Regions from separate parts of the Clostridioides sp. ES-S-0108-01 genome, predicted to be linked through region 2. Evidence: riboswitches for the same ligand, from Rfam matches in the RefSeq annotation. Region 2 holds a riboswitch; each other region holds the start of a gene.

Region 1 (11,882 bases), on a different contig from region 2:
ACCTTTTCCTCCTGGATAAACGTATTCTTCATTTACACGATTTGTACTTCCTGTCTTCAGTTCATCTAGTTTAACTATATAATCTATTGATGGATTTAATGTTACCGTATAAATCATCTTGCCACCTCTTTTTTATTTATTTATCTTATGCTTATATCTTAACTCCATATTAATATCCTTGAAAGTCAAAAAATTTCTCTTAATTAAAAGAGAAATTTATCGTTTTTATCTTATTTAGTTTTATATTATCCAAATTTATAAGTGTATATACAGTACTATATATTATAATATACCTCTATTTAAATAGACTTACAAACTTTTCAAAACTGCTATTTTCACATATACTTATAACTTTTGCTATAGAATCTACTCTCTTATATATATTTGAAAATATGACTTCATAATCTAATATTTTATCCTTATCAAGTGCTAACATTATTATTAAACGAACATCTGATATTTCCCAAGAAATAGGTTTCTTCAATATACCAATTGCTATTTTATTATCAAAAATCTTTCCAATAGCTCCATGTGGTATAGTTACCATATTTCCTATTTCTGTTGTTGCTATTTTTTCTCTCTCAAAGTAAGAGTTTTTCATAGCCTCATCTATACAGCCATGTTGTACAAGTTTACTCGCCATAAAATCTATAACTTCTTCTTTTCTTTTAAAATCCAAATCAGTAAAAAACAGTTCACTATCAAACAGATTTTTTATATCTAAATCTAGATATATATTTCCTGTTTTTATATACTTTTCGATTAATTTAACTTCTTTGTCACTTAAAATTGGAGATATATTTATTACTGGTATATCGCCTATTTCAATAGGAACAGTAGATATTACAAAATCAACATCTATAACTTTTATATATTCAGCTAAGTATGAAGGAATAATCTTTAATATTTCTAATTTTTCCTTAAATATATTCTCTAACTTAGCTTTTATTAACATTGATGTGCCTATACCTGAAGTACAAACTATTATGGTTTTAAAAACCTTATCTCTATTATTATAAGATGCTCTTTCAACAGCTCCGCCTATATGTAGAGCTATGTTTGCAACTTCATCCTCATTGATTTCTATATTTAAATCTTTTTCTATTGTTTTTTTAGCTATACTAGCTAATTCAAAAGCAAATGGATATTTTATTTTTATATCTTGAGCCATTATAGGTGATTGATTTATGCCTAGCTTTATTTTTTTACATAAGCTACTAATATGTTTATATAAAAATTCCTCAAATACCTTATCATTACTTATATCTATTGATGTAGCTAATTTTAAATTTTTACAAAACATTTTTATTGAGTTTACTATAATTTCTTTGTTTTGTTCATTTTCTAGAATTGAGCTTCTCTTATTTTTATAATTCTCTACATAATTCGCTATAAATTCCTGTTCATCATATTTATGTCTGCTTAACATAACTAATATATTATTTAACACATTTTTAAATTCTATATCAGTTAATACCAATCCATTTTCATTTAATATGTCTAATAATATTTTTTTTATTATTAATTTTTTTTCCTTTATATCATCATTTAAAAAATCATTTAAACTCAGCTGATTATCTCTCTTATTGCTTAAGTCAACTATACAATTTAATATCTTATCTTCACTTTCTGAAACACATATACCTTGTTTATGCTTAGATTTAACTGAGATTGAATACTTTTTTAATATTCTTTTTACTTTTTTTAAATCATTTTTTACTGTCGAAACACTTACATACATAGAATCGGCTAAATCTTCAAGTTTTATAGTATTTTTTTCTTCATTACTCAAGGTTAATATTTTTCTGATTATATATTCTACTCTATCTACATCATCATAGAGATTGCTATTTAGAGTTACCTCATCAAAACTTCCCTCTAGTTTATAACCAACTCCTCTTATTGACAAGATTTTACCATTTCTAAGTTGTTTATTAATATCCTTTATTTCATTTTGTATAGTTTTTGAAGAGCATCCTATCTCTTGACTTAAGACAAGACCACTAATCGTATCTTTTGAATTTAACAGTATTTTTATTATATTTATCTGTCTTGCTGTTATATTTAAACTCATAAAATCACCTTTTATTCTAGATATTGATTTCTTAATTTTTTTATTTCTTCTTTATCTAAATTAAATTCTCCATATAAAGATGCTTCTACACCATTGTATTCTTCATCAATTCTTCTAAAAGCAGTTTTCATATATTCTTCATTTACACCAAATATATAATTTAAATTTTCTTTTGGAATTCCCTTAAATTCAGGTTTATATTCTATAAATCTCTTTATCTACAAAATCATTACTTTTTAGATAATCTTTCATTATGTTCTCTCTTGATACCCCTAAAATCATAAGAATTATAGCACTCCCTACACCAGTTGTTCTATCCTTACCAGCAGTACAATGGTTTAATATCGGTAAATTAGTATAGTCTCTTAGAACCAAAACTCCCTTCTGATTCCTCCAACTCTCTCATAGCTAGAATCCTTATGTTTTTTATATTTGATATTACTGTTGATGGATGTTTACGAGCTTCTTCATCACTTCTACCATCTTCTGATTTATTACCACCTAAAGCTCTAAAATTTTTCATCTTACCACCTCTTAAAAGCTATCTATTATACTTTTCTTAAACATCGATAAATTAATTTTATCACAATTTTATGTTCTTTATTTAAAATATTTTTTAGTGTTTGGTTAGTAGTTGTAAAATGTAAAAGTATATCTTTATTCAAAATTAACCTAAATTTTACATAATTTATTTACTTTGTGGAAGCTTTATAGTTTATAATCAATATACAGTAGTATATTTTATGTAAAAAAGACCATATTTAGAATAATGTCAAATACATTGGAGGTTTTATATTATGGACATTCAAAAGCAAAAGAATTTTATAATTAAATTTACATATGTAGTTTTAATAGCAAGTATTATATATATTGTATTAAAATTCTTATTACCATTGTTAATGCCTTTTGTAATCAGTTTTATCATTGCATCCATCTTAAGACCTATTATAAGACTTATTACACATAATACAAATTTAAATCGTACATTTATTTCTGTAGTAATACTTTTAGCCTTTTATGGACTGTGTATATTTTTATTAGTTAGTTTTGGTGTGAAGATATTTGCAAGTGTAAGTGACATGTTTTTTAGGCTTCCTGATATATATAAGTCAAGTATACAACCAACACTAAACACTTTATTTTCAAAGATAGATGCTAGTACACCTAATGTTAACCTAGCATTAATACTTGGTTGGGACAATATAAGCCAATCTATGATGTCCTTAGTAGCTTCTGTTTCAACAAATGCACTCAATGCTATTGCTAGTATTGCAAGCAAAACACCTGCGTTTATGTTAAAACTTATTATTACTTTAATTGCTTCTTTTTTCTTTAGTTTTGACTATCAAAAAATAGTAAACTTTCTCTTAAAACAGTTTCCAGAAAAAAGTCAATTTATGATAATAAATATAAAAAATAGCAGTATTAATGCTCTTTTAAAACTACTAAAAGCCTACGCAATACTACTATCAGTAACATTTATAGAGCTCCTTATTGGACTTAACCTCCTAAAAGTCGAAAATGCATTTATTATAGCTGTCATCATAGCACTTGTTGATATTTTGCCAGTCTTAGGGACAGGAAGTATTTTGACACCTTGGATGATTATCTCACTTATTAATGGAAATATTCACTTAACGATAGGACTTTTAATACTATACATAATTATAACCGTTGTTAGGCAAATATTAGAACCAAAAGTAGTAGGACACCAAATTGGTCTATATCCTCTAATAACCTTAATGTGTATGTTTGTTGGAGCTCAACTGTTTGGAATAGCCGGATTATTTGGATTCCCTATCGCAGCTACAATCATAAAAAATTTACACGATAATGGTATTATTACTGCATTTAAATAGTTTAACATTTTTATTTAAATTTAAAATAGGCTGTCTCAAAATAGAGATAAGCCTCTTTTTCATTGTGAAATGATGAAAATACATTTGATTTTATACAAAAAGAGTGCCTCATAAACTAAAAAGTCCATTCTGAGACGCTCCCTTTTTTCTACTCTGCACAAATAATATCAATCATTTCTTTATATTCATTTTCATTATTTAAAACATCTATACTTTTAAATTTTTCTTTTATTTTTCCTTCAATTTTTAAAGTTAGCTTTTGAATAATAGACCTCTTTACCAAATAATAATTGTAATACATTTGAAATCCATACATTTCTCATAGCTTGCATAATATCACCTATAGGTAAATCATCATCAAATTTTCTAACATCTCTAATAAACTGTTTTGTTATATCTAAAAATTTTTTTCTATCATCTATATCCATTTTTTCTAACTTAAAAATATTTTCTTTTTCTAATGTCTTTTGTAAGAAAATCTCGCCTTTTTTTACCCACATTTTTCTCAATACAGAGTCATTTGGATACCTTTCTAAATGAACTGATATTGTATTTATCAATTTATCTAATTCTTTTTCACTCTTTTTTGGTGAATCCCTACTATATGTTTCTATGTTCTCCAATAATTCAACACTTGAATTATTCCATGTATTTTCACACTTTTTACAATAGTATTCAAATATATCACTTAAATCCATTTAACAGCCCTACTTTCATGCCTAAATTATACACTATATTATATCAGTACATATAATTGATATACAGTTGAAGTTATAATTGATATAATAATAACTTTAAAATTATTTATTTTTTAGTTTAGCTAGTGCTTCTGCAAATGGATTATTAAATGTTTCTTGATTTTTCTTTTGATTTTTTAAATATTGATTAACATCTTTTTTTGATGCCTTCTTTTTTTCTTCTTGCTTCCTCTTGTTAAAAGAAGACAGCTTTTCTCTGTACCCACAACTACAAGTGAAGATTCTTCCCTCACCTTCTCCACGAAGTTCTAATTTTTTATGACAGTTAGGACACCTTGAATTAGTTACTTGTGATATAGTTTTTCTAGTGTTACACTCTCTATCTTCACAAATCAACATTTTACCTTTTTTACCATTTACTTCTAACATAAATTTACCACACTCTGGACATCTATTCTTAGTTAAGTTATCATGTTTAAATTTATTATCACTATTTTTTACTTCTAGTACGATATCTTTTGAATAATCTTTCATGTCATTTATAAATGTATTTTTACTAAGTTTTCCTTTTGAAATATCCAATAATTTCTTTTCCCATGAAGCTGTAAGTTCTGGTGTCTTCAAATCTACTGGAACTAAATCTAATAATTGTTTCCCTTTTGATGTTATATATATATCTTTATTTTTCTTTTCCATTAAAAATGAATTGAATAATTTTTCTATTATATCTGCTCTTGTAGCAACTGTCCCAAGACCATTTTTCTCCATAGCTGTCAATAACGTACCCTCATTTAAGTATGGTGGTGGATTTGTTTTCCCTGAAGTTATCTTTAATTCCTTAACTTTAAGTACATCTTTTTCTAAAATATTTGGTATACTTTCATACTCATCTCCATCTTCAATATCTTTGTAAATTTCCTTCCAACCTAAATTTATTACTTTATTTCCCTTAGCCTTAAATATTTCGCCTCCTACAGTTGCATTTATAGTTGTCTGTTCATATTCAAAAGGAGGAGATAGTACTGCTAAAAATCTTTTTACTACAAGATTATATATTTTTCGTTCTTTGTCACTAAAATCACTCATAAATACCTTCTGCTCTGTTGGTATTATTGCATGATGGTCTGTTACCTTTGAATTGTCTACAAATGATTTATTAGCTGTAATATTGTTTTTTAATAATTTACTACAAATCCTTGAATAATCACTAATATTTACAGCTTTTATTCTATCTTTTAATGTTCCAACAATATCTGATGTTAAATATCTAGAATCAGTTCTAGGATAAGTAAGTACTTTATGATGCTCATACAGTTTTTGCATTATAGATAGAGTTTCTTTTGCTGAAAATCCAAACATTTTATTTGCATCTCTTTGTAATTCTGTTAAATCATAAAGTGCAGGTGAATATTTTTTCTTATATGACTTGTTTACTTCAGATATTTTTATGTCTACACCTTTTACTTTTTTTAATGTAGAGTCTATCTTTTCTTTACTAAAAGTTGAAGAGTTATTGTTTTTATCATTCCAAATAAATTTTATATCTGAATTTCCCTTTGTAGCAATTAACTCCAATCCATAATACTCTTTAGGTTTGAAATTTCTTATTTCCTCTTCTCTCTTAAGTAACATTGCAAGAGTAGGAGTTTGAACCCTTCCACAAGAAAGTTGTGCATTGTACTTTGTCGTCAAAGCCCTAGTTGCATTTATTCCAATAATCCAATCAGCCTCTGCTCGTGCTACTGCTGAATAATATAAATTTTCATATTCTTTTCCATTTTTTAATTTTGCAAATCCTTCTTTTATTGCCTTGTCTGTACTCGAAGAAATCCAAAGACGCTTTAGAGGTTTTTTTACTTGTGACTTTTCTATTATCCACCTTGCCACAAGTTCTCCTTCACGACCTGCATCTGTTGCTATGACTATTTCATCTATATCATTTCTATTCATTTGAGCTTTAACTGTATTAAACTGCTTTCCACTCTTTTTTATCACAACAGTCTTCAGGTGCTTAGGAAGTATTGGCAAGTCTTCTAAACTCCATGATTTGTATCTTTCTCCATAACTTTCAGGGTCAGCAAGTGTAACCAAATGACCTAGAGCCCAGGTTACCACATACCTTGAACCCTCTATATATCCATTTTTTTCATTTTTTGACCCTAAAACTTTTGCTATATCTCTTCCAACAGAAGGTTTTTCTGCCAGTACTAATACTTTTCCCATCTAAAAATACTTCCTTTCCTTATACTTAATCTAATATTACGCTTAAAATCTAAATAAATAGAACTTTTCTTAATATCGTAACTATAATATTACCATAATTTAATCATATCTAATTAATTATTTAAGATTTTCTTATTTTTTATTTAAAACTTATTTTTTATCTAATTTGTATGCCTATTACAGAATTTATTTTCACGTACATTACTTAACCTTATAAATTTATAATTCGTAAATATGATTACATTTTTATATTTTTTCTTTGTTTTTTATTTTTTGGTTGACAAAATATAAAAACTTATATTAATATTATTAATACAATAAGCTATGACAAATCAATATCCGGTTAAGATTTTATAGAAGAGTTGCTATATAGCACACCGAAGGAGTAACACTCTCAGGTACTTTTTAAAGTAGGACTGTAAAATTTACGGAACTCTGGAGAGACCCATTATGGGCGCCGAAGGGGCAAGGCTTTTATGCTCAATCTCTCAGGCAAAAGGACAGGGATTATCTACCAAAAATAGTATTTACTAATACTTTTATTTTGGTTGCTAATTAGTGTATATCCAGAGCTGAATCTTTTTTAGATTTAGCTTTTTTTATTACACTAGAAATTATTAATAAATTATACTTATTTCCTGTCAATTACTTCATTAAAAATTCTATTGATTATGTAAAGCAAAAAATGAGGGGGTGTTTTTATGAATCTAATTGATATTTTAAACAAAGTTGATGCTTTTATTTGGGGACCACCCCTACTAGTACTACTAGTTGGTACTGGTATACTACTTACCGCTAAACTTGGAGTTGTACAAATAGCTAAACTTCCAAGGGCTCTTAAGTTAATATTCTCTGCGGAAAACAAAGGTAGTGGTGATGTTTCAAGTTTTGCAGCCTTATGTACTGCTCTAGCTGCTACAGTTGGTACTGGTAATATTGTTGGTGTTGCTACAGCTATCAAAGCTGGTGGACCTGGTGCACTTTTTTGGATGTGGATAGCAGCATTCTTTGGAATGGCTACTAAGTATTCAGAAGGTGTTCTTGCAATAAAATACAGAACTAAAGATAAAAATGGTCAAGTTTCTGGTGGACCAATGTACTACATAGTAAATGGTATGGGGGAAAAATGGAGACCTCTTGCAATATTTTTCGCTATAAGTGGTATACTAGTTGCACTTTTAGGAATAGGAACTTTTACTCAAGTAAATTCAATAACAGATGCGATAAATAATAGCTTTGGAATAGACCCTAGAATTACAGGTGTTATATTAGCAGTATTTGTAGCTTTGGTTGTATTTGGAGGTCTTAAAAGTATATCTAATGTAGCTACTAAAATAGTACCTTTTATGGCAGTTATATATGTCGTAATCTGTGGAATCATTTTAATATCTTTTTGGAATAAAATTCCTGAAACTTTTATGTTAATAATCAAAAGTGCATTTACACCTACTGCTGCTACTGGTGGTTTTCTGGGGGCAACTATGTCACTGGCAATTAGGAATGGTATAGCTCGTGGTGTATTTTCAAATGAATCTGGTCTAGGTAGTGCTCCAATAGCTGCAGCTGCTGCTAAAACTGAATGGCCAGCAGAACAAGGTCTTATATCTATGACGGGTACTTTTATAGATACTATTATAATTTGTACTCTTACTGGATTCTCTCTTGTTATTTCAGGAGTATGGTGTTCAGACCTAAATGGAGCTGTTATGACACAAGCGGCTTTTAACGGAGCAATTCCTACATTTGGACCAATATTACTTACAGTTAGTTTGACATTATTTGCATTTACTACCATTTTAGGATGGAGTTATTATGGAGAAAGATGTTTTGAATTTCTGTTTGGTGTAAAAGGTATGAATGGATATAGAACTGTATTTGTAGCTATGGTGCTATTAGGTGCATTCTTAAAATTAGAAGTTGTTTGGATAATTGCTGATATTGTAAATGGACTTATGGCAATACCTAATCTGATAGCTTTACTTGCATTATCACCTATAATAGTATCTGAAACTAAAAAATACTTTGAACATATAAACTCTCCAGAAAATCAAATAAATAAAAATGTATAAATAAAAAGTATAGAATTCCAAGTCAATTTTATATGACTTTGGAATTCTATATTCTTTTGAAAAAGTATAATAAATATATCTACAGAAATATAGTAATTGAAATAAATAGTACATATATTTTAATTACTATTTTCAATGAAAATTATTTAGATTAAAATTTTATTTCTTCTGGGTATTTCCATGATTTAAATTCATCGACATCTACTACTTCAAGCTCTTTGAACTGGTTTAAAACTAAAGACCTATAGTATATTTCTGCTACCTCTTCTACATATCTTGATTTTAATAATGCTTCCTCTAAATCATTACCTACAGTTGTAAGTCCATGTTTCTCTAGTAAACATGCATCTGTATCTAGCAATAGTTTTGAAACACTCTTAGCTAGTTTTAAAGTTCCCGGTCTTTCATACGGAGCAATATCTACATAACCACCATAATTAACTGATTCATATACAATTGGTATAATTGGTTTCTTTGCTACTGAAAATGCTGTTGCATATAAAGAATGAGTATGTGATATAGCATTTACATTTTCCCTTACTTTGTATATTTCAATATGCATCAACACCTCACTACTTGGTTTAATACCTTTTTCAACTTCTATTACATTTCCATCCAAATCTAATACACAAATATGCTCAACTTTTAATTCTTCTCTTCCTACACCTGAGGGTGTTATAAGTATATATCCAGTCTCTTTATCTCTAATACTAAAATTACCAGCTTTTTCTTTACATAAACCATAACGCTCTGCTTTAATTGCTATTTCCACAACTTTGACCTTTAAAGATTCTAGCATAATTCACCTCCAGATAATCATTTTTGACCATAGTATGCATTTTTTCCATGCTTTCTTGAAAAATGCTTATTCATAAGCACTTTATCCATAATATTATCAGGACTCATTAGCTCTGTATAATAAGCCATCTTTGCAACTTCTTCTAAAACTACTGCATTATGCACAGCTTCATTTGCATCTTTTCCCCATGTAAAAGGTCCATGGTCATTCACAATTATTCCTGGACAATGAATTGGATTTCTTCCCATAAATTCTTCAACAATTACATTTCCAGTTTCCTTTTCGTATTCACTGCAAATTTCTTCTCTAGTCATTTTTCTGGTACATGGTATACTTCCATAAAAATAATCTGCATGAGTAGTCCCACAAGATGGTATAGGCTTTCCTATTTGAGCCCAGATTGTCGCCCAACTTGAATGTGTATGTACTATTCCCCCTAACTCTTCAAACTCTTTATATAAGACTAGATGAGTTGGAGTATCCGAAGAAGGTCTTAATTTACCATCAACTACATTTCCTTCTAAATCAACTACAACCATATCCTCTACAGTCATACTACTATACTCTACCCCACTTGGTTTTATCACTACTAATCCTTTTTCTCTATCTATCCCACTTACATTTCCCCAAGTATAAGTAATTAGTCTTTTCTTAGGTAATTCTAAATTTGCTTTTAATACCTCTTCTTTTAAATTTTCTAACACTTTTCTTCCTCCTATATTTTATTTGAGAAAATTATTTTTATTTTTCCTAATATTGTAATTATAAAATTTAATTGTTTTTTAATTTGTCTGTTAAATTTTTATATTTCTACTAGGATTTTATTAAAATTAATCTCTCTCTTGCTCATTTTACTTAAAAAGTCACCAACTTCATTAAGACCTATTTTATGTGAAATCATGGGTTTAAAAACAATATCACCTTTTCCCATAAAATCCAATGTTGCAGTCCATGCTCTTCCAGGATAAGGGCTTGTATATGAATTCCAAGAACCTTTCAAAGTAAGTTCACCACGTAATATACACTCAGTAGCTTCTACACTAAGTGGTAATTCTGTGTGTGATATACCTACAAACACTATATTACCTCTCTTTTTTGCTACAAGTAGAGATTGTTCTTGTGTAAATCTACTACCAGCAGTCTCTATTACAATATCAGCACCACCATTTGTTATTTTTTTTATTTCTTTAATTATATTTACTTCTTTTGAATTCAATGTATAATTTGCTCCTAGAGATTTAGAAAGTTCTAACTTTTCATTAAAAATATCAACAGCTACAATCTTAGATGCACCAAATACCTTTGCCCATTGTATAGTAAACTGACCTATTGGACCACACCCTAACACAACTACACTATCTCCTACTTTAATGTCAGACTTTGAAATCCCATGATAAGCTATAGTTGCTGGTTCAATTCCAGCAGCAGTTTCATAGTCCAATGTATCTGGTAGTTTTAAAATATGTTCTTCTGGAACTTTTACATACTCTGCCAATGCTCCATTTACTCTTGTTCCAATTATATTGTAATCATCACACAAGCCAAAATTACCTTCATTACAATAATCACATTCTCCACAAGGTACTAATGGTGCAACAGCTACTCTATCTCCTACATTAATATGTTTTACTTTTTCTCCAATTTTAACAACTTCACCAGAAAATTCATGACCTAAAATTAATGGATATGCTGTATTTCCACTCAGACCACTTACCATAGACCTAGGTAAATCTGAACCACATATTCCAACATACTTTACATTTACAAGCACTTCTGTATTTGTTATTTCTGGTATATCTACCATTTCATATCTGACATCACCTACATTATACAATACTGATGCTCTCATTTTATTCTCCATATAAATATCTCCTTTCATGCTATATACTTCTATATAGCAATATCTATGCCATACAAAAGATAAATAGTGTATTCAGATAAATGCCTTATATACAAAGTCTTTTGCCAAGAGAGATTACATTTTATAAAATCAAATTACATTACTGTATAAATATAAAAGAGTATGTTTTCAGGTTATACAGAAAAACTCAACTATAAAAATACACAAATTATAATTACAAATATTATCTAAATAAAAAGAAGTCTATATTTCATTTAAATATTTCTCAGGTATTATCTGATACTTATATAAAATCAATT
Region 2 (10,777 bases):
ATTATCAGCATTATTATTAAAAGAATTTGGACCAATGAGAAAAGCAGAGATAAAATCTAGAAGTAGAAAAATTGGTACAGACCTTGATGAAGGTGTAGAAGAATTAGATGATTTAGCTCCAAAAAATGGAGTAAGATTGAGTGTATGGAATGCTATAATCCCGATAGGCACATTAATAATAGTTGCATTAACATCATTCTATTATAGTGGATATACATCTATAATGGGAGGGGAGAATAAGGCTCTTATACAGTTATTTACGAATTCGCCGTATTCATTTGAAGCAATAAAAGAAGCATTTAGTGCATCTGATGCATCTAGAGCATTATTCCAGTCTGCACTTGTTGCAAGTTTGGTTGCTATTATAATGGCTGTAGTCAAAAAGATTTTTACAATATCAGAGGCAATTGATGTTTGGATAGATGGAATGAAAAGTTTAGTAATCACTGGTGTAATATTAATACTTGCATGGTCATTGAGTTCAGTAATAAAAGAGTTAGGTACAGCTAAATTTTTAATACACTTATTATCAGGTTCATTACCTCCATTTTTATTGCCAAGTTTAATATTTGGTTTAGGAGCAATAATATCATTTGCTACTGGAACAGCTTATGGAACAATGGGTATACTTATGCCACTTGCAATACCACTAGCATACTCACTAAATCCTGATATGTCTTATGTAATAGTAAGTACAAGTGCAGTTTTAACAGGTGCAATATTTGGAGACCATTGTTCTCCTATTTCAGATACAACAATACTTTCTTCAATGGGAGCTGGTTGTAATCATATAGACCATGTTAATACTCAAATACCGTATGCTATATTTACAGCAGTAATTACCGTTGTATTTGGATACATACCAGCTGGATTTGGATTGCCAATATATATAGTGTTGCCAGTGGCTATAGTTGCTATATTTGTAGGTATTCAAATAATTGGTAAGAGAGTAGATGAAGCAGAAATTGAACTTGTAGAATAAGGATATAAATAAATTTAACCTTTTATTATGATTGTTTTATTAGTTTATAGATAATTTTAAAAAGTTATTGAAAAGAATAGCGAAATATAGTAAAATAAAAGAGTAATAAGCGGATGTGGCGGAATTGGCAGACGCACTAGACTTAGGATCTAGCGCCGTTGGCGTGGGGGTTCGACTCCCTTCATCCGCATTTTACAGTACTTAGTTGTACTGGAAAAAACTGGGGTTGCTGGCTTTCGGAGTGGGCTATCCCGTTTTTATTTTTTGATAGATAAGTTAAATACAATATGAATATATTTATAAAATATTTTACTAATAAATACAAAAAAGCACATTAAGTGCTTTTTTTGTTGTCTAAAAATATATTTATAAAATTGCAAACGATTCTATTGTTTGTATGAATATATCTTTAACATAATATAGTAAATTACAATATAACTTTACTTTTAGTGTTTTGTATGACATATTAATAATAAATTAAATAAATATATTATTTTACATTAATATATAACATATATGTATAAAAGTTAATAATATAAAAGTAATATAATTGATAATAAAAACTTAACAAAAAAAATAATACATAAAAAAAAATAAATATAATGTGTTGACATTTAATTGAAATATTCATACAATAAAAATGAAAATAAATATTTCCAAATGAGATTAGCGAGAGAGACCTTTATATAAAAAGGCGCCGAAGAAGAAATTTAAGAAATGCCAATTCTTAGAGAAACTTTCAGGCAAAGATATCGCTAGTTGATGGGACTCTGGAAAGACTTAGGTTAATATACTATAAGTCACCGAAGAAGCAAAATAATATTAAATTATTAAATCTTTCAGGTATACAAACAGGGATATATAGGCTAGGATTATTTTCCATGCTAATATATCTTTTTTTTATGAAAAAGTATAGGACATAATATCGAAATTGCTTAAATATAGTGGGTCTAATTTTATAGGGAGGGTTATATATGAATGAATTGAAAAGAGTGACTTTGTATAATATACACAAAGAGCTTGGAGCAAAACTTGTTGAGTTTGCTGGTTGGGAAATGCCTTTGGAATATAAGGGAATAAATAAAGAGCATGAAATGATTAGAAAAAGTGCAGGTATCTTTGATGTATCTCATATGGGAGAGGTACAAATAAAAGGTGTAGATTCAGAAAAATTTATACAAAATTTAGTTACAAATGATATAAGCACATTAAAGGTAAATGACATTATATATACACCTATGTGTTATGAAAACGGAGGAGTAGTTGATGATTTATTAATATATAAATTTGGTGAAGAAGATTATTTATTAGTAATAAATGCAGGGAATATAGATAAAGATGTGGCATGGATAATAAAACAAAGTAAAGGTTACAATGTAGATATAAAAAATGTTTCTAATGAAGTTAGTCAACTGGCAGTTCAAGGGCCTAAAGCAGAAGAAATTCTTCAAAAAATCACAGACATAGATTTAAAATCAATAAAATTTTATAAGTCAATTCCATCAACAAAAATATGTGGTTTAACTTGTTTAGTTTCAAGAACAGGATATACTGGAGAAGATGGATTTGAGATATATTGTAAAAATGAACATACAGAAACAATTTGGAATGAAGTTTTAAAAGCTGGAGGAGAAGATATATGTCCTGCTGGTTTAGGTTGTAGAGATACTTTAAGATTTGAAGCAGCTCTACCTCTATATGGTCATGAAATAAGTGAACATATATCTCCAATTGAAGGAGGCTTATCCATTTTTGTAAAAACAAACAAGGAAAACTTTATTGGAAAAACAATTTTATCAGAAGAAAAAGAAAATGGAGCTAAAAGAAAATTAGTAGGATTTGAAATGCAAGGCAAAGGGATGCCTAGAAATAGATACGATATAAAGGTTGGTGAAAAAATAGTAGGTTTTGTAACAACAGGATGTGCATCTCCAACGACAGGAAAGATTTTAGGCATGGGAATTATAGATTCTAAGTATGCAAAAGTAGGAAATGAAATAGGTATAGTAATCAGAAAAAAAGTTGTTCCTGCTACGATAGTTAAGAAGCCTTTTTATAAAAAGCAATATAAAAAAGATAATACTGTATTAAATGAAGAAAATAAATTTTCATATATACCTGCCATAAGTGAAGATAAATCAAAAATGTTAAAGGTAGTAGGATTAAATTCAGTTGATGAATTATTTTCAGATATACCAGATGAAATAAAATTAAAAAGAGATTTAAACTTGGAAAGTGGAAAATCTGAATTAGAGGTAAGTAAAATAGTAAAAAGGCTGTCAGAAGAAAATTTAAGTTTAGAAGACTTAACTTGTTTTCTTGGAGCTGGTGCATATGACCATTATATACCGTCAATTATAAAACATATAACTTCAAGGTCTGAATTTTATACATCATATACTCCATATCAAGCTGAAATAAGTCAAGGGACTTTACAAGTAGTGTTTGAGTTCCAATCTATGATTGCAGAAATTACTGGAATGGAAATTGCAAATGCATCAATGTATGATGGAGCAACTGCTGCAATAGAAGCATGCATAATGGCTATGAATCAGACCAGAAAAAGTAAAATAGTAGTATCAAAAACTACACATCCTGAAACTTTATCAGTACTTAAGACTTATCTACAATACAAAGATTGTGAAATAGTAGAAATTGATTTTTGTAATGAATATGGAACTACGGATATAGAAAAATTAAGGGCTTCAGTAGATAAAGATACAGCATGTGTTCTTATACAGACTCCTAACTTCTTTGGTATTATTGAAGAGATGGAAGAAATAGAAAAGATAACCCATGAAAATAAGGCTATGTTAATTATGAGTGTTGACCCAATATCATTGGGTGTTTTAAAGACACCAGGTGAGATAGGAGCAGATATTGTTGTTGGAGAAGCTCAATCACTAGGAAATCCTCTTAACTTTGGAGGACCTTATGTAGGATTTTTCGCTAGTAAATCTAAGTATACTAGAAAAATGCCAGGAAGAATAGTTGGGCAAAGCTTAGATACAGAAGGAAAAACTGCATATGTGCTAACTTTACAAACTAGAGAACAACATGTAAGAAGAGAAAAAGCAACTTCTAATATATGCTCAAATCAAGCTTTAAATGCTCTTGTAGCTTCAATATACATGGCTACTATGGGGAGAGAAGGATTTAAAGAGGTTGGAATGCAATCTATGAAAAAAGCACATTATACTTATAATAAACTTATACAAACAGGAAAATATAAGCCAATATTTAAAGGTAAATTTTTCAAAGAATTTACTGTGCAAGGAAATCTTAATATAGAAACTATAAATAATAAACTTTTAGAAGAAAATATATTAGGTGGTTATAATTTAGAACACAATTACCCAGAATTAAAAATTTCAACTTTACTTTGTGTGACTGAGAAAAGAAGCAAAGAAGAAATAGATAAGTTAGTTGGAATAATGGAGGGATTATAAATGAAAGAATATAATAGTTTGTTGATAGATATATCTAAAAAAGGTAGAAAAGCATATTCGCTTCCAAAGTTAGATGTAGACGATATAAAAGTAGAAGATATGATTGACCAAAGTATGGTTAGACAAAGTGAATTGAATTTGCCAGAAGTTAGCGAATTAGAATTAATTAGACATTATACCCTATTATCAAATAAAAACTTTGGAGTTGACACAGGTTTTTATCCTTTAGGTTCTTGTACTATGAAATATAACCCTAAAATAAATGAAGATATGGCAGCACTTCCAAACTTTACTGCAATGCATCCATACCAATCTTCATACACAGCACAAGGTTCTCTTTCTTTAATGTATGACTTGTCAAATAGACTTGCAGAAATTACAGGTATGGATGAAGTCACACTACAACCTTCAGCAGGTTCACATGGTGAATTTACAGGTCTTATGATTATAAAAGCATATCATGAAAACAGAGGAGACCATAAGAGAAACAAAGTAATAATTCCTGATTCTGCACATGGAACAAACCCAGCAAGTGCAGCTATGGCAAACTTTGATGTGATTCAGATAGCATCTGATAAAAATGGAGCTATAGACATAAATGCGTTAAAAGCAGTTTTAAGTGATGAAGTAGCAGCTCTTATGCTTACTAATCCAAGTACTCTTGGATTGTTTGAAAAAAATATAAAAGAGATAGCAAGTCTTGTACATGAAGCAGGAGGACTCTTATACTATGATGGTGCAAATATGAATGCCATTATGGGGATAACAAGACCTGGAGATATGGGATTTGATGTAGTGCATCTTAATCTTCATAAGACTTTTTCTACTCCTCATGGAGGAGGGGGTCCAGGAGCTGGTCCTGTTGGAGTCAAAAAAGAATTGGTACCTTTTTTACCAATACCAGTAATTGAAAAACAAGAAGATAAGTATGTATTAAATTATGATAGAGAAAAATCTATTGGAAAAATTAAAAACTTCTATGGTAACTTTGGAGTGCTTGTAAGAGCTTACACATATATATTAACTATGGGAAGAGATGGGCTTAAAGAGGCTAGTGAAATGGCAGTTTTAAATGCAAATTATATCAAAGAGAGTATAAAAGATGACTATATATTACCAATAGATACCTTATGTAAACATGAGTTTGTATTAGGTGGGTTACCAAGAGGAGAGGCAAATATAAAAACTATAGATATAGCAAAGAGATTACTGGATTATGGATATCATCCTCCAACAATGTATTTTCCTCTTATCATAAATGAGGCACTTATGATAGAGCCTACAGAAAGTGAGAGCATAGAGACATTAGATAGTTTTATAGAAGCTATGAAAAATGTTGCTAAGGAGGCAAAAGAAGAACCGGAACTATTGAAAACTGCTCCACACAATACTTTAGTTAAGAGAGTGGATGATGCAAGGGCAGTAAAGAAACCTATACTTACATGGTCGCAAAGATAAATAATTAAAAATAGAGATTATAAATATAAAGGAATTTGTATTTATAATAAAAAGCTATCTAACTTAATATAGTTTAGATAGCTTTTTTGTATATATATAATATTTACTACTGAAGTTTTAAATTATATTAGTGCTTATATAAGAATATTAATATGATGATTATTATACCATTATTCATAAAAATTATAGAAATTTATTTTGATACAACTTTTTACTCTTTTGGTTTAAGAGAAACTTAACTAAAATATATCGAAATTTATAAAAATTTAGGAAATCTTAAGAATTATATTATTAAAATCTTTAGATTTATATTTTATTATATAAACTATAGAATAATAAAATATAAAAATTGGGAGTTTTATAATATATTTGTAAATTTAAGTATAAAAAGCGTTAAGTTGAAAGGAGTAGAATATGGATAGTGCTAATTTAAAAAGTTATAATTGTGATATAAATATGGGATTAAGCAGTGGGCAACTTCAAAGTAGGATAGATGATAATTTAATTAATGTATTTGATAATGGAAAAACTAAAACATATAAACAAATTTTTAAAGATAATGTATTTACACTTTTTAATCTTATAAATATTGTTTTAGTTTGTCTATTGGTATCAGTTGGCTCTTTTAAAAATACTTTATTTATATTTATTGCTGTAATTAATACTATTATAGGAGTAATTCAAGAAATAAGAGCCAAAAGATTGTTGGACAATCTATCTGTCATAGTTTCAAATAAGGTATCTGTTATAAGGGAAGAAGAGAAAAAAGAGATTGATGTACAAGAATTAGTATTAGATGATATTATGATTTTAAAAACAGGGAATCAAATTTGTGCAGATTCAAAGGTATTAGATGGAAAATTAGAGGTAAATGAGTCTTTAATTACAGGTGAATCTGATATTATTATAAAAAATGAAGGTGATTTCTTATATTCTGGTAGTTTTGTAGTTTCTGGAGAGGCTTTTGTGAGAGTTGAAAATATAGGAAAAGATAACTATGCAAATAAGATAGCTAGTGATGCCAAGATTTCTAGAAAACATAATTCTCAACTTAGAAATTCATTAAATACAATATTAAAAATTGTAGGTATAATAATTATTCCTCTAGGGATTATATTATTTGTAAAACAACATTTTGGAAATGGAGATTCTATAACTACATCTGTAGTAGGTACTGTGGCAGCTGTAAATGGTATGATACCAGAGGGATTGACATTGCTTACAAGTATTGCTCTAGCTGTAGGAACTATAAAGCTTGCAAGTCATAAAACTTTAGTGCAAGAATTATACTGTGTAGAGACTCTTGCTAGAGTTGATACATTATGTCTTGATAAAACAGGCACAATTACAGAAGGTAAAATGCAGGTTGATGATGTAGTAATACTGGATGAAATAGATATTGATGATATAATGGGAAATATATGTAATTCCCTTAAGGATGATAATGCAACAATAAGTGCAATAAGAGATAAATACCGTATTTTAGATACTTATAAAGTTAAAAATTTAATACCATTTTCATCAGAAAGAAAATACAGTGGAGTAGCCTTTGAAGATAAAGGTACATATTTACTAGGGGCATTTGAGTTTGTTTTTAAGGATAAACATAAAGAACTTAAAACAGAGGTTGAAAAATATTCTAAAAAAGGCAATAGGGTAATAGTTTTAGCTCATAGTAATTCTTATATGGAAGAAAATAATATACCTGAAGATATAAAACCACTAGCTTTTATATTAATATTGGACAAAATTAGAGATGAGGCTAAGGAAACTTTAGAATTTTTTTATAATGAAGGCGTAGATATAAAAATTATATCTGGAGACAATCCAGTAACAGTAAGTGAAGTGGCTAGAAAAGCAGGTCTTAAAACGGCTAGTAATTTTATTGATGCAACAACACTTAAAAATGATGATGATATATATGAGGCAGTTGATAAATACAGCGTCTTTGGAAGGGTAAGCCCTCAACAGAAAAAACAAATGATTTTAGCATTAAAAAAACAAAATCATACAGTAGCTATGACTGGAGATGGCGTAAATGATGTTTTAGCACTTAAAGAAGCTGATTGTAGTATAGCTATGGCTTCTGGAAGTGATGTTACTAAAAATGTTTCTAATTTAGTATTGTTGGATTCAAATTTTGCATCAATGCCAAAAGTTGTTATGGAAGGAAGAAAGGTGATTAATAATATTCAAAGAGCATCTTCTTTATTTTTAGTAAAGACAATTTTTTCATTCTTCTTGTCGCTATTAACATTATTTTTCTTTAGTAGACAGTATCCATTCGTGCCTATACAATTATCACTAATTGGAGCTGTAACAGTTGGTATACCGTCATTCTTCTTAGCTCTTGAAGCAAATAAAAGTAGAATTTCAGGAAATTTTTTACTCAATATATTAAAAAATGCATTGCCAGGAGCACTATGTGTGACAGTAAATGTAATTATTGTTTACAATATAGTTGAATACTTAGGTTATAGTTCAAGTGTATTTTCTACTATGTGTGCGATATTAACTGGTGTATGTGGTCTTTTAATATTAAGACAACAATGTCTACCATTTAATAAAGAGAGGTTATTTTTAATTGTAAGTATGACTATTGCATTTGTTATTGGAATTCTATTTTTAGGTGGATTATTCTCATTTGTAGCATTGAGTAGAGAATTAATTCTAATAACTATGGTACTAGCAGTATTAATGCCAATTATGATAAAAGTTATGTTATTCGTGTTGGATGAGATATTAGATACAGTAGCTCCAGATTTAAATTAATTTGTACTGCACCCCAATTGTTGGACCAAAAATCTAACGATGGGGGTGTTTCTATATGGCTAAATATGATTTTAATTTCAAATTAAAAGTAGTTAAGCCCTATTTAAATAGAGAAGGAGGATATGTTTCAATAGCAAAACAATATGGAGTTGTTAACCATTTTTGAATGAACAATAGTACACTTATAGCAACATGAAAACAAAAGTTTTTACATGGTGATGTCGATGACCTGTCTAAAACGAAAGGAAAACCATCAATGAATAAAAATAAAAACACTAAAGAAGAAAAAATCGTCTCTATTTTTGAAGAACATAATGGTAGATATGGCTATTGCCGAATTAAAGTTTCACTAAAAAATAATGGTATAGTTATTAATCAAAAGAATTAAAGAAAAATTCCCTGTTAAATATAGATTTGAATATGAATCTAAAGTTGCATAAATTTAAAAATACAGGAATGAAAATTTCATTCCTGTATAAAGTCTAACTTTTGGGTCTCAGTACACATTTTGAGACAATCCCTTTTATTAGTTATAATTATGTAAATTATTCTATATTAGGTTCTTCGATTAAGTTTCCACATACATATCTATGAATGATATTTCTGTCATCACCAACATAGATAAATCTTTCAAGTCTTTCAAGTATAGAGTAATTGGCATGATTTAAATCTGAATCATCAATAATTAATGCATCAAAATCATAATCTTCTTCAAAGCTACCAACTTTTCCAAAGAAACTTCCTCCACTTTTAGTTGCAATATAAAAAGCTTCAGATAAAGATAAGAAGTTAAGTTCCTTACCAGAGTTCACCCAATATAATTTAGATAACTGTATTGCAGACACTATTGCTTTAAATATTGACAAGGTATGCCCACCGCTTATATCCGAACCAAGGGCTAATTTAATACGATTATCAAGGAATTTTCTAATAGGCATAGCACCACTACCAACATTAAAGTTAGAAGCAGGGCAGTGAACTGCCATAACATTATTTTCCCTCATTAAATCCATTTCTTCTTGAGAACAATGAACACAGTGAGCCATTAAAGTAGGAGTTTGACCAAATAAATTATACATATTATAGGCATCTCCATAAAATTTAGATTTAGGCTCTAAACTTTTAACCCATTCAATTTCATCATAATTCTCAGATAAGTGTGATTGTATAGGCATATTATACTTTAAACATAAATCTCCCAAACCTTTTAAAAGTTCACTCGTACAACTTGGTATGAATCTAGGAGTTATGATTGGTTTTACAATAGACTCTTTATCACTGTATTTATTTATAATTTCTTCTGTATCAGCAATAGATTTATAAGTATTCTCTAGTAAAGCATCAGGGCAATTCATATCCATATTTACTTTACCAATATATGCTCCAATACCAACTTCTTTGAATATATCCATAAGTTTCATAGAAGCTTCTTTATGTACTGTGGCAAATACAGCTGTTCTTGTTGTTCCAGATTTCCAAACTTCTTTTACAAATTTTTTATACATTTTTGTTGCATATTCTATATCTGTATAATTTGATTCTTCTGGAAACACATAAGTTTCAAGCCATGGCAAAAGTTCTTTATCCATAGCTATTCCTAGATTTTTAAATTGAGAAGCATGGCAATGAAGGTCGTTCATACCAGGTATTATAAGTTTATCGGTGTAATCTACTATTTCTAGATTCTTATATTCTTCAGGTATGTCTTTAAAGATTCCTTTTACTTTGCCTTTGTATAGTATAATATAACTATTTTCAAATACTGTGAAGGTGTCTGAAGTTTTTGTGAAAATTATATTCCCTTTTATTGCTTTTAACATATAAGTCTCCTTAGTTTTAGATTTGTTGATTTTAACGTATGTAAGTTATATTTTTGTTTTATAAATTAAACTTTTACCATATCTATTATATCAAATTTGAGTTATAAATACTATTAGAGAATAGTAAACAGCAGTGAAATACAGTTGTTTACTAGCATTTCCTAATATATATTACTGACATTTAAGAAAAACATGATGTTAACTGATATAAAACTAATATTATTTAAAGAGAGCAGTGCTTATATTCTTGGTTGTTTATTTATCCATTTAATCTAAAATGTGAGAATATTTATTTA
Region 3 (11,882 bases), on a different contig from region 2:
AAAAAAAGTAAAGCATATATTGACTTTATAACACTTTACAATAAAAGTGTTGATGCTTTAAAGAATAAAGCTACATTTAAGAAAGCATTAAAAGAGTACAGGAATATAAGAAATATAGATATGGAGGAAATAAGAAATTGGAAATTAAAATTTCTAAAGATAAAAGAGATAGATTAACTAAGAAAAAATCTGATAGTAGTATGGATATTTTATACAAGATAATACTCTTAGTCATTATATTTTCAGTTTGGCATTTTACAGCAAAAGATATAGGAAGTTCTTTATTACTTCCAATGCCAATAGATGTGATAAAAGGTTTCTTTTATTGCATAACAGACGTAGAGACAGTTACTAATCTTTTTATAACATTACAGAGAGTACTTAAAGGTTTTATGTACGCACTATTATTTGGACTTTCAATAGGGTTTATCATGGGATTTTCTAAAACTTTTGAAAAAGTTTTATCTCCAGTAGTAGATTCTGTAAGACAGGTTCCTATAATGGCATGGGTGCCTCTTACTATAGTATGGTTTGGTATAGGAGATGGTCCAACAATATTTTTAATAGCTTTTTCAGGAGTTTTTCCTATAATCTTAAATACTATCCAAGGTGTAAGAGCAATATCAAAAGATTATTATAATGCAGCTAGAAGTATGGGGGCATCACCAGTTGTGATATTTACAAATGTAATAGTACCAGCGTCTCTTCCTGATATACTAACTGGTTCGAGAATAGCTATAAGTACAGGTTGGATGTCTGTTATCTGAGCAGAGTTCATAGCTACGAGTGCCGGTCTCGGTTACTCAATGGTACAAGCTCAAACATTAATGCATACAGATGTATTAATTGGGCTTATGATATTTGCAGCTTTAATAGGATTTATAATAGATAGAGTATTAAAGTTTATAAATAAAATCCTTTGTAGATGGAGGTTTGCAGATTAATGAAGTTAAGTGTAAGAGATATAAATAAAACATTTGTAAATAATAAAGTACATACAAAGGTTTTAGAAGATATAAGTATGGATATAGAAAATGGTCAATTTGTTTGCCTTTTAGGTCCATCAGGGTGTGGAAAAACTACTCTACTTACTATAATAGGTGGATTTCAAAAATCAGAAAGTGGAGATGTTTTTATAAATGATAAAAAAGTTAAAAAACCAGGTATAGATAGAGCTTTTATATTCCAAAATTATGCTTTATTTCCTTGGAAAACTATAAGAGGCAATGTTTTATTTCCTATGAAACAGCAGAAAATACCAAAGGAAAAGAGAGAAGAAATGTTAGAAGAACTTTTGGTTATGTCAGACTTGAAAGGAAAAGAAAGACTGTTTCCCCATCAATTATCAGGAGGAATGAAACAAAGAGTGGCCATGATAAGAGCTTTAGCATGTAATCCTGAGGTGTTACTAATGGATGAACCATTAGGAGCCGTGGATTTTCAAATGAGACAAAACTTACAAGAAGAACTAGAAAGAATATGGATAAAAAAGAAAATAACTGCATTAATGGTAACTCATGATGTTGATGAAGCTGTATATATGAGTGATAGAGTTATAGTAATGTCGAGAGATAAAGGAAGAATTATTGATGACATAAATATAGATATTCCAAGACCTAGAATTAGAGGAAGTCAAAAATATGAAGAGTACAAAAATAAATTAACTGATACTTTATCAAAGTGTTATGAGGTTTAAAGAGGAGTAGATATGAGTCAAATAGAAAAATACAATAGCTTGGATAACACACAACAAAAAATAAGAATCTCTATTATGGATATGATAATAGATAAAGGTTCTAGTATTACATTTCAAGAAGCGACTGAATATATAAGTAAAAAGTTGAAGACAGAAAAACAATATATGGAAAATACACTACAATATTTTATTGATAAAAATATAATGGTTGTTGATGGAGATAGTATAAATTTTATATATCCTGTATCAGCATTGCCAACCAATCATAAAGTAACCTTGAGAGATAATCGAAGTTTTAGTGCAATGTGTGCTATAGATGCTATAGGAACTTCTTGCACATTTAACCAAGATGTAAGAATAAACTCTATTTGTAGTGCTACAGGTAAAGAAATAGAAATAGTTATAAAAAATGAAAAGATTGAGTATGTGAATAATCCGAACTTAAGAGTGCTTCATATAAATCTTGATAAGCATTCAAATTGGGCTGCTAGCTGCTGAAATATAATGAATTTCTTCTGGACGAAGAGTGATTTTGATGCTTGGACAAACGAAGCGGGATTATCAGATGATGAAGATATATATTGCTTAGATATTAATGAAGCAATAGTAGAATCATATAAAATATTTAAACTCAAACAAAAAGTATTGTTATAGATATACATATATGAAAAATTAAAAATGAACTTTAGATAAAAGTTATAGATATGGAGGCTGTCTCAAAATAGAGATAAGCCTCTTTTTCATTGTTGAAATGATGAAAATATATTTGATTTCATACAAAAAAGAGTGTCTCATAAACTAAAAAGTCCATTTTGAGACACTCTCATTAAATATATTTAAACATAAAAAATATTTTTAGTTTTTTACATGATTAGATAGCTTTATTAAGTATATATTTATTTATAACTTTTGCAACTCCATTTTCGTTGTTGGTATCAGTAACATAATCAGCAATTTCTTTTATACTATTACGTGCATTTCCCATAGCTACACCAAGACCTGCATACTTTATCATATGTTGGTCATTTTCTTCATCACCAACAGCAATAGCATTTTCTATAGGTATATTTAGATTAGCGCATAATGTTTTAAGTGCAGTTCCTTTATTAGTAGTTTTACCTAAAAATTCTAGATAAAAAGGAGCAGACCTTACTATAGTATATTTATTGAATAAATTTTTAGGTAGCTGTTGTATGATTTCTTCCAATCTTTCTGGTTCATCAACTATCATGATTTTACAGATTTTAATAGATTCATCAATTTTATCTTTTTGTATATATTTGACTTCTATATCATTTAATTTCGCTTCATGAAGTGTATATTTGCCAGGAGTTTCATTTGGTGTAATTAAATTTGTCATTGTATTTATGTGTATTTTAGTATTATATTTTTTACAAACGTTATTATAAATAAAATCAAAATCATCTAAATTCATTTCTACATCATGTATAATTTTCTCACTTTTAACTTCTTGAATAATGGCTCCATTAAAACATATAACATAATCACCTTCATCTGTTAGATTTAATTGATTTAGAAGCTCTTTTACACCAGGAAGAGGTCTGCCTGTTGTTATAACTACTTTGGCTCCAGCCTTTTTTGCTTCTTGAATGGATTCAAAGACTTCAGGAGTAATCCTTTTTTGTGTGTCTAATATTGTTCCATCAATGTCTAGTGCGATTAATTTGTACATATCAACCTCCAATAAATTATATACTCAAATTTCCTGTAAAAACGTTGACACAGCTAGTGTTGAACAAAGTTTCAGTGGGAAATATGATTTGTTTTGTATACTATTATATCAAGAGATAAGTAATTTAGAAAGCTTAATAATATTAATTTTTTGGTAAAAATATTGCTTATGTGACATGGTAGCGTAAAAATTTTGTAATTAATAATTCCAGAATTTTTAATTACAAGCAATGGCATCGTTTGCACTATTAATATAAATACAAATTTATCTTAATAGTGTTAAAAGTTTTGAATAAATAGATTTATGGTAATTTGTTATAGTAGTTAGTTTTGTGTTATAAAATATTGTAATTCCATTAATCATATGTTATTATTCAACATGGTTACAGTATAAAGAATATTTAATATATATAATAATTTTATAAAAGAGTATTACATTACATGTAAAGCTATATTTATAAATACAATAAAATAAAGTTGTAAAGGAGTGTTTAAATGAAATTTTCAGAGTTTAAGTATGAAAGACCCAATTACAATAGTATGAAAAAAGAGTTTTTGAGTTGTATAGAAGATATAAATAATTCTCGTAATTATAAAGAGCAACAAAAAAATATACATAAGATTAATTTATTGAGGAATAAAATAGAAACGTTGTCAAATATAGCATCAATAAGATATAGTACAGATACACTTAATAAATTCTACCAAGAAGAAAAAAATTATTGGGATGAATATGTGCCTTTGTATGAAGAATTAAATTCACATTTTTATAATGCTATTGTAAATTCAAAGTTTAAATGTGATTTAATAAAAGAGTTTGGAGAACAATTTTTCACAATAGTAGAATATTCTTTAAAAAGTTTTTCTAAAGAAATAATAAGTGAATTGCAGGAAGAAAATAAATTGTGTTCAGAGTATACTAGACTTTTAGCATCAGCCGAGATAATGTTTGATGGAGAAGAAAGAAATTTATCTGGTATGGGGAAATTTATGTATTCTAAGTGCAGAAAAACGAGAGAACTAGCAAATAAAGCATATTATAATTTCTTTGAAGAAAATGAATCTGAATTTGATGATATATTTGATAAACTAGTAAAACTTAGAGATAAGATATCTAAAAAATTAGGTTTTGAAAATTTTGTAGAGCTTGGATATATCAGAATGATGAGAAGTAACTACAGAGAAGATATGATAGAAAGTGTTAGAAAACAAGTATTAAAATATGTTGTTCCAATGGCCAATGAACTTTATGAAAAACAAGCTAAAAGGATTGGTTTAGAGTATTTAAGTTACATAGATGAAGGCATGGAATTTTTAACAGGAAATGCAAGTTTAAAGGGAGATTCAAGATACATAATTCAAAATGGTAAAAGGATGTATTCTGAACTGTCGAAAGAAACAGATGAATTTTTTAATTTTATGTTAGAAAATGAACTTATGGATTTAGAAACAAAGAAAGGAAAAGGAGCTGGAGGGTATTGTACCTATATACCAGATTACAAGTCGCCATTCGTTTTTTCTAATTTTAATCAAACTGCTGATGATATAGATGTATTAACACATGAAGCAGGACATGCATTTCAGTTGTATATGTCTAGATGGATTGATATGCCAGAAATTAATTTTCCAACGCTTGACAGTTGTGAAATCCATTCAATGAGTATGGAATTTATAACATGGCCGTGGATGGATTTATTTTTTAAAGAAGATACAGATAAATACAAATTTACTCACTTATCATCTGCAATTAAATTTATACCTTATGGAGTAATTGTTGATGAATTTCAACACTATATTTATAAAAATCCTAATGTAGATAAATCAAAAAGAAAGGAAATTTGGAGATTTTTAGAGAAAAAATACTTACCTCATAGAAAGTATGATGATAATTATTTTTTAGAGAGAGGTTGTTGGTGGTTTAAGCAAGGTCATATATTTAAAAATCCATTTTATTACATAGATTATGTATTAGCTCAAATTTGTGCATTACAATTTTGGAAAAAAATGATTCAAGATAGGGATGCAGGATGGCAAGATTATATAAATATCTGTAAAGTTGGAGGAACAAAATCATTTTTAGACATTGTGAGTATGGGAAATTTGTATTCTCCATTTGATGATGACTGTATTAAGTCTATTATAGGTGATGTTAAATCTTGGTTTGATGAAATAAATGACAACAAATTATAAAAAATTATGAGAATTTCACATCATAAGATTAAAAATTAAAAAAGTATGTAGAAAATAAATATTTGTTGTAAAAATAGTCTTATTTTTAATCAATTTGATAAAATAAACCAAAAAAGGTTTGCACCTAAAAAAAAAAGAAAATACAGGAAATATGCAATATCAACATTTGGAAAAAAAAGTAAAAATGTATACAAAATACATATAAAAAAACTATTGCAAATTTTATAGAATGTTTATATACTTAAGTCAACAGAGATAGAAAAAAGCTATTTAAAGAAAATAACGGATAAATTGCTTGATTTTCAATTTTCTGAAAACTTAATAATCCGGATGAAGAGTATGGGAGACTGCTTTATAAAAAAGCGACCGAAGGGACAAATTTAATCTTAATTTACCCAAAAGATTAGATGAAATTCTCAGGTAAAGATGACTGTACTTGGACGGGGCTCTGAAAATGATTTTAACAGGGAAGACAAATTGGGAGATTTGTTTTTCCTGTTTTTTATTTATCAAGTAATAAATAAAAGTTTGAAAGAGAGTAAAAAAATGATAATAATTACGAATAATCCAAAAGTAAAAGAAGAAGTTCAAGACAGAGATATTCTATTTAAAGATACAAAGTATATTGGAATCTTAGAAGCAAGTAGGGATTTGATACATGAAGGTTATGAACTTTTATCTCATCCACTTTATGGGAGTGTAAAACCAAATGAAACACCTTACAGAACTGTTATACTAAAGAAAGGAAATCGTTTGGACATAAACTCTTTAACATTAATTGAAGAAGCAATCATTACTGCAAGTAAATTTCAGAATAATAAAAAGACTCCAAAATGGACAGAAAGTGTTCAAGATGATTTTAGAGTAATTGATTATGATATATTTTATAATACAATACAAAGAATGCAGTATGAATAAAGATGTTTATAAAAAGTTGTTAAAACAGCATAAATATTAAATCTAATTTAATATTAAATAAAATGAGAAATTTAATTGGGGAGGATAAGTCAAAATGGAAAATGTGTATGACTTAGTAATAATTGGTTCAGGACCAGCAGGGCTTGCAGCAGGTCTTTATGGAGCAAGAGCAAAGTTGAAAACTCTAATCCTAGAAAAAGATAAGACTGGCGGGCAAATTGTAATAACACATGAAATTGCAAATTATCCAGGGTCAGTTCCAAATGCAACAGGTCCAAGTCTAATAGCTAGAATGGTTGAACAATGTAAAGAGTTTGGAGCAGAAATGCTAAGAGACAACATTGTAGATACTGAACTAGATGGAGATATAAAAGTTTTAAAAGGGGAAAAAGCAGAATATAGAGCAAAAGCAGTAATAATAGGAACAGGAGCAACTCCAAGAAAGATTGGTTGTCCTGGAGAAAAAGAACTTACTGGTAAAGGTGTTTCATATTGTGCAACTTGTGATGCAGATTTCTTTGAAGATTTTGAAGTATTTGTTGTAGGTGGAGGAGACAGTGCATTAGAAGAAGCAATGTATTTAACTAAATTTGCTAGAAAAGTAACAATTGTACATAGAAGACAAGGATTTAGATGTGCTAAGAGTGTTGAAGAAAAAGCAAAAGCTAATCCAAAGATAGAATTTTTACTAGATACAGTAATAGAAGAAATCAAAGGTGATGGAATATTAGAATCAGTCGTATTTAAAAATAAAGTAACTGGAGAAACTCATGAGTACTTTGCAGATGAAGAAGATGGAACAATGGGAGTATTTGTTTTCGTTGGATTGGATGCTCAAACCGATTTATTCAAAGGCAAAATTGATATGGATGAAAAAGGTTACATAATAACTGATGAAGATATGAGAACTAACATACCAGGTGTATTTGCAGCAGGAGATTGTAGATCTAAAACTCTAAGACAGGTTGTAACTGCAACTAATGATGGAGCAATTGCATCTATAGTTGCTGAGAAATATATTGATGAAAAATTTGGGAACTAAAGTCTGTAAATTAAATTTAATGAATAATATTTAAAATAAAAATTTCAAGGGGGAATAAGAAAATGTTAGATTTAGATAAGGCTACATTTGAAGAAGAAGTTTTAAATGCAGAAGGTTTTGTATTTGTTGATTTTTGGAGTGAAGGTTGTGAGCCTTGTAAAGCTTTAATGCCAGATGTTCATAAATTAGCTGAAACTTATGGAGATAAAATAAAATTCTGTAAGATGGATACAACAAAAGCTAGAAGATTAGCTATAAAACAAAAAGTACTAGGTCTTCCAACTATGGCTATATACAAAGATGGGGAAAAAGTAGATGAAGTTACTAAGGATGACGCTACAGTTCCTAATATAGAAAACATGATTAAAAAATACCTTTAATGTGTTGACAAGGTATTAATAATGTAAAAATAAAAGAAGAAATCTACATTTAGTCTGAAGATAAAAGAAAAAAGTTTTTATGATTAACTTTGTTAAAAAAATAATTTTAGGTAAAATAATTTTTTTACAATAAATATTTTTTACTAATAAAACAAAGATTTGAGACATAAAAACACAATAAATATAAAAGATGTCTTTAAGATAAATAAGATAAATTGTAAAATGATATAATTTTGAGAAAAACTCAAATGCATATACACAAATTAAATAACAGGAGGTGCAAGTATGCGTCTTGAATTAGGGAAAATCTTTATAAAAGATGTTCAATTTGGTGATGTAACACAAGTAAAAGATGGAGTATTATTCATCAATAAGCAAGAGATGCTACAAGAAATTGGTGGAGATGAGCATATTAAATCTATAGATATAGAATTAGCTCGTCCAGGTGAAAGCATAAGAATAACACCTGTAAAAGATGTTATTGAACCAAGAGTGAAAGTTGAAGGTAATGGAGGAATATTCCCAGGTATCATGTCTAAGGTTGACACTGTAGGAGAAGGAAAAACTCACGCGTTAAAAGGTGTAGCTGTTGTAACTACTGGAAAAATAGTAGGTTTCCAAGAAGGTATAATAGACATGACTGGAGAAGGAGCTAAGTACACTCCATTTTCTAAATTAAATAATGTGGTAGTAATAGCTGAACCTATTGACGGTTTAAAACAATACGCTCATGAAAAAGCTGTTAGAATGATAGGATTCAAAGCAGCAATGTATTTAGGAGAAGTAGCAAGAAATCTTACTCCAGATGAAGTTTCAGTATATGAAACTAAACCTCTTCTTGAATCAATAAAAGAATATCCAGAACTTCCAAAAGTAGGATATGTTTATATGCTTCAGACTCAAGGTTTATTACATGATACTTATGTATATGGAGTAGATGCAAAACAAATAGTACCAACTTTATTATATCCAACAGAATTAATGGACGGAGCAATTGTAAGTGGTAACTGTGTTTCTGCATGTGACAAAAACCCAAGTTATGTTCATATAAACAATGGGGTTGTTGAAGATTTATATGCAAGACATGGTAAAGATATAAACTTTGTAGGCGTAATTATAACTAATGAAAATGTTTACTTAGCAGATAAAGAAAGATCTTCAAACTGGACTTCTAAATTATGTAAATACTTAGGATTAGATGCAGTTATAGTTTCACAAGAAGGTTTTGGAAATCCTGATACTGACCTTATAATGAACTGTAAGAAGATAGAAATGCAAGGTGTTAAAACAGTTATAGTTACAGATGAATATGCTGGACGTGATGGAGGTTCTCAATCACTTGCAGATGCAGATGTAAGAGCTGATGCTGTTGTAACAGGTGGAAATGCTAACCAAGTTGTAGTACTTCCTAAGTTAGATAAAGTAATTGGTCACCTAGAAGTAGTAGATGTAATAGCTGGTGGTTCTGATGGAAGTTTAAAAGCTGATGGAACTATTGAAGTTGAAATACAAGCTATAACAGGTGCAACTAATGAAACAGGATTTGGCCACTTAACTGCTAAAGGATATTAAGAAGTATTTCATTAAACGATTGAGTAATATTAATAAAACATATTATAGATAAATTATAATAAATGTTATAGATATATAAAAATATATTAGAAATATAATAAGGAGGATTATTATGAGTTTACTTAGTAATAAAAAGGTTCTTATAATAGGTGACCGTGATGGTATACCAGGACCTGCGATAGAAGAATGTGTAAAAACAGTAGAAGGAGCAGAGGTTGTTTTCTCATCTACAGAATGCTTTGTCTGAACTGCTGCTGGGGCTATGGACTTAGAAAATCAAAACAGAGTTAAAGATGCTGCTGATAAATTCGGAGCTGAAAATGTTGTGATTTTACTAGGTGCTGCTGAAGCCGAAGCTGCAGGTCTTGCAGCCGAAACAGTAACTGCTGGAGATCCAACTTTCGCTGGACCACTTGCTGGAGTTGCTTTAGGATTAAGTGTTTACCACGTTGTTGAGGAACCAATAAAATCATTATTTGATGAAAGTGTATATGAAGACCAAATAAGTATGATGGAAATGGTTTTAGAAGTTGAAGAAATAGAAGAAGAAATGTCTGGTATAAGAGAAGAATTTTGTAAATTTTAATGCCTAAAAGCAAAAGGGGTGAAACTAAGAAATGGGAAAACTAAAAGCAGTACATTATATTAATCAGTTCTTTGCTGGTATAGGCGGAGAAGAAAAATCTGATACTAAGCCACACGTGGCAGAAACTTTACCTCCAATAAGTTTACAACTTGATAAATTATTAGGTGAAGATATTGAAATAGTTGGAACAGTAGTTTGTGGAGATAGCTATTTCAATGAAAATATTGATAGTGCAAGTGAAGAAGTTTTAGCAATGGTAAAAGGTTTTGAACCACAACTTTTCATAGCTGGTCCTGCGTTTAATGCTGGTAGATATGGAGTTGCTGCTGGAACAATAACTAAAGTTGTGAAAGATGCTTTAAATATACCAGCTTTAACAGGTATGTATGTTGAAAATCCAGGAGCAGATATGTTCAAAAAGGATGTTTATGTAGTAGAAACTTCTGATTCTGCAGCAGGTATGAGAAAAGCACTTCCTAAGATAGCTAAACTTGCAGTAAAACTTGCTAATGGAGAAGAAATTGGAACTCCTAAAGATGAAGGATACATAGCTAGAGGAATAAGAGTTAACTACTTCCATGAAGACAGAGGTTCTAAGAGAGCAGTTGACATGTTAGTTAAGAAAATAAAAGGTGAACCATTTGAAACTGAATACCCAATGCCAAACTTTGATAGAGTTGACCCAAGTAACGCTGTAAAAGATTTATCAAAATGCAAAATAGCTTTAGTTACTTCTGGTGGTATAGTTCCAAAAGGAAATCCAGATAGAATAGAGTCTTCTTCAGCTTCTAAATACGGAACTTATTCTATAGCAGGAGTTATGGATTTAACAGAAGAGACTTATGAAACTGCACATGGTGGATATGACCCAGTGTATGCAAATTTAGATGCAGATAGAGTATTACCTGTTGATGTTCTTAGAGATTTAGAAAAAGAAGGTGTAATTGGAAAATTACATGAAACTTTCTATACAACTGTAGGTAATGGTACATCTGTTGCAAACTCTAAAAAATATGCTTCTGAAATTGGAGCAGCATTAGTGGCTGATGGTGTAGATGCAGTAATATTAACTTCTACATGAGGTACTTGTACTCGTTGCGGTGCAACGATGGTAAAAGAAATAGAAAAAACTGGACTTCCAGTAGTTCATATGTGTACAGTAGTACCTATTTCATTAACAGTAGGAGCTAACAGAATAGTTCCAACTATAGCAATACCTCATCCACTTGGAAATCCAGCACTTGACCCTACAGAAGAAAAAGCCCTAAGAAGAGGTCTTGTAGAAAAAGCATTAAATGCTTTAACTACAGAAGTAGATGGTCAAACAGTATTTGAAAAATAAAAATAACACACACATATATTATATAGATAAAAATATAAACACACACTAAAAATAAAAAATAACTATACACAAAAAAATAATATAGATTTCATGAATGGATAAATTGGAGTTATTCATTCATGAAATCTTAAAAAATGCCAAAATACATAAACAATAATAGAATCAAATATACAATAAAATAATTAGAGTTTTTAATAAGATTAAAAAATAAGTGTTCATAAAATTTATGGAGGTGCACAAAATGACTTATCCAGTTTTAAAAGGGGCAGGCTATGTACTTATTCATACTCCAGATATGATAGTGCAAAATGGAAGTACTTGTACAGTTGAAAGAGCAACAAATCCAGATTCAGAATTTTTAAAAGAAGTAAGTAATCATATAAGAAGTTATGAAGATGTAGTTAACTACATGCCAAATCAAGTTTATATAGGAAATAGAAGACCAGAAGAATTAAGAGATTTAC

The links. Region 2 has a riboswitch for glycine ahead of gcvPA (aminomethyl-transferring glycine dehydrogenase subunit GcvPA). Riboswitches for the same ligand answer to the same signal wherever they lie in the genome.
Region 1: it holds a riboswitch for glycine, as region 2 does, so the genes downstream of both, IR152_RS00840 (alanine/glycine:cation symporter family protein) here and gcvPA (aminomethyl-transferring glycine dehydrogenase subunit GcvPA) in region 2, are expected to answer to the same signal.
Region 3: it holds a riboswitch for glycine, as region 2 does, so the genes downstream of both, IR152_RS00605 (GrdX family protein) here and gcvPA (aminomethyl-transferring glycine dehydrogenase subunit GcvPA) in region 2, are expected to answer to the same signal.

What each region holds. Positions count from the first base shown of each region.
Region 1 covers NZ_JADGMN010000001.1:170,537-182,418, reverse strand. Annotated here, with positions in the region: gene pfkB (1-phosphofructokinase) at 1-117, opposite strand, end outside; gene IR152_RS00870 (BglG family transcription antiterminator) at 296-2,074, opposite strand; gene IR152_RS19885 (tyrosine-protein phosphatase) at 2,086-2,253, opposite strand; gene IR152_RS19880 (tyrosine-protein phosphatase) at 2,270-2,449, opposite strand; gene IR152_RS00860 (hypothetical protein) at 2,427-2,597, opposite strand; gene ytvI (sporulation integral membrane protein YtvI) at 2,872-3,933, shown strand; gene IR152_RS00850 (hypothetical protein) at 4,173-4,631, opposite strand; gene IR152_RS00845 (DNA topoisomerase III) at 4,734-6,854, opposite strand; glycine riboswitch at 7,280-7,368, shown strand; gene IR152_RS00840 (alanine/glycine:cation symporter family protein) at 7,556-8,923, shown strand; gene IR152_RS00835 (class II aldolase/adducin family protein) at 9,075-9,722, opposite strand; gene araD (L-ribulose-5-phosphate 4-epimerase) at 9,740-10,426, opposite strand; gene IR152_RS00825 (galactitol-1-phosphate 5-dehydrogenase) at 10,525-11,583, opposite strand.
Region 2 covers NZ_JADGMN010000003.1:19,856-30,632, forward strand. Annotated here, with positions in the region: gene IR152_RS03885 (Na+/H+ antiporter NhaC family protein) at 1-982, shown strand, start outside; tRNA gene IR152_RS03890 (tRNA-Leu) at 1,092-1,172, shown strand; glycine riboswitch at 1,643-1,747, shown strand; gene gcvPA (aminomethyl-transferring glycine dehydrogenase subunit GcvPA) at 1,957-4,431, shown strand; gene gcvPB (aminomethyl-transferring glycine dehydrogenase subunit GcvPB) at 4,432-5,889, shown strand; gene IR152_RS03910 (HAD-IC family P-type ATPase) at 6,304-8,661, shown strand; gene IR152_RS19915 (IS3 family transposase) at 8,918-9,049, shown strand; gene IR152_RS03925 (amidohydrolase family protein) at 9,207-10,481, opposite strand.
Region 3 covers NZ_JADGMN010000001.1:113,528-125,409, forward strand. Annotated here, with positions in the region: gene saoB (ABC transporter substrate-binding (seleno)protein SaoB) at 1-177, shown strand, start outside; gene saoP (ABC transporter permease subunit SaoP) at 201-944, shown strand; gene saoA (ABC transporter ATP-binding protein SaoA) at 944-1,696, shown strand; gene saoL (MerB-like organometallic lyase SaoL) at 1,709-2,350, shown strand; gene yidA (sugar-phosphatase) at 2,568-3,389, opposite strand; gene IR152_RS00600 (M3 family oligoendopeptidase) at 3,884-5,578, shown strand; glycine riboswitch at 5,909-6,021, shown strand; gene IR152_RS00605 (GrdX family protein) at 6,125-6,496, shown strand; gene trxB (thioredoxin-disulfide reductase) at 6,591-7,538, shown strand; gene trxA (thioredoxin TrxA) at 7,601-7,918, shown strand; gene IR152_RS00620 (glycine/sarcosine/betaine reductase component B subunit) at 8,204-9,490, shown strand; gene grdA (glycine/sarcosine/betaine reductase complex selenoprotein A) at 9,603-10,076, shown strand; gene grdB (glycine reductase complex selenoprotein B) at 10,108-11,418, shown strand; gene grdC (glycine/sarcosine/betaine reductase complex component C subunit beta) at 11,660-11,882, shown strand, end outside.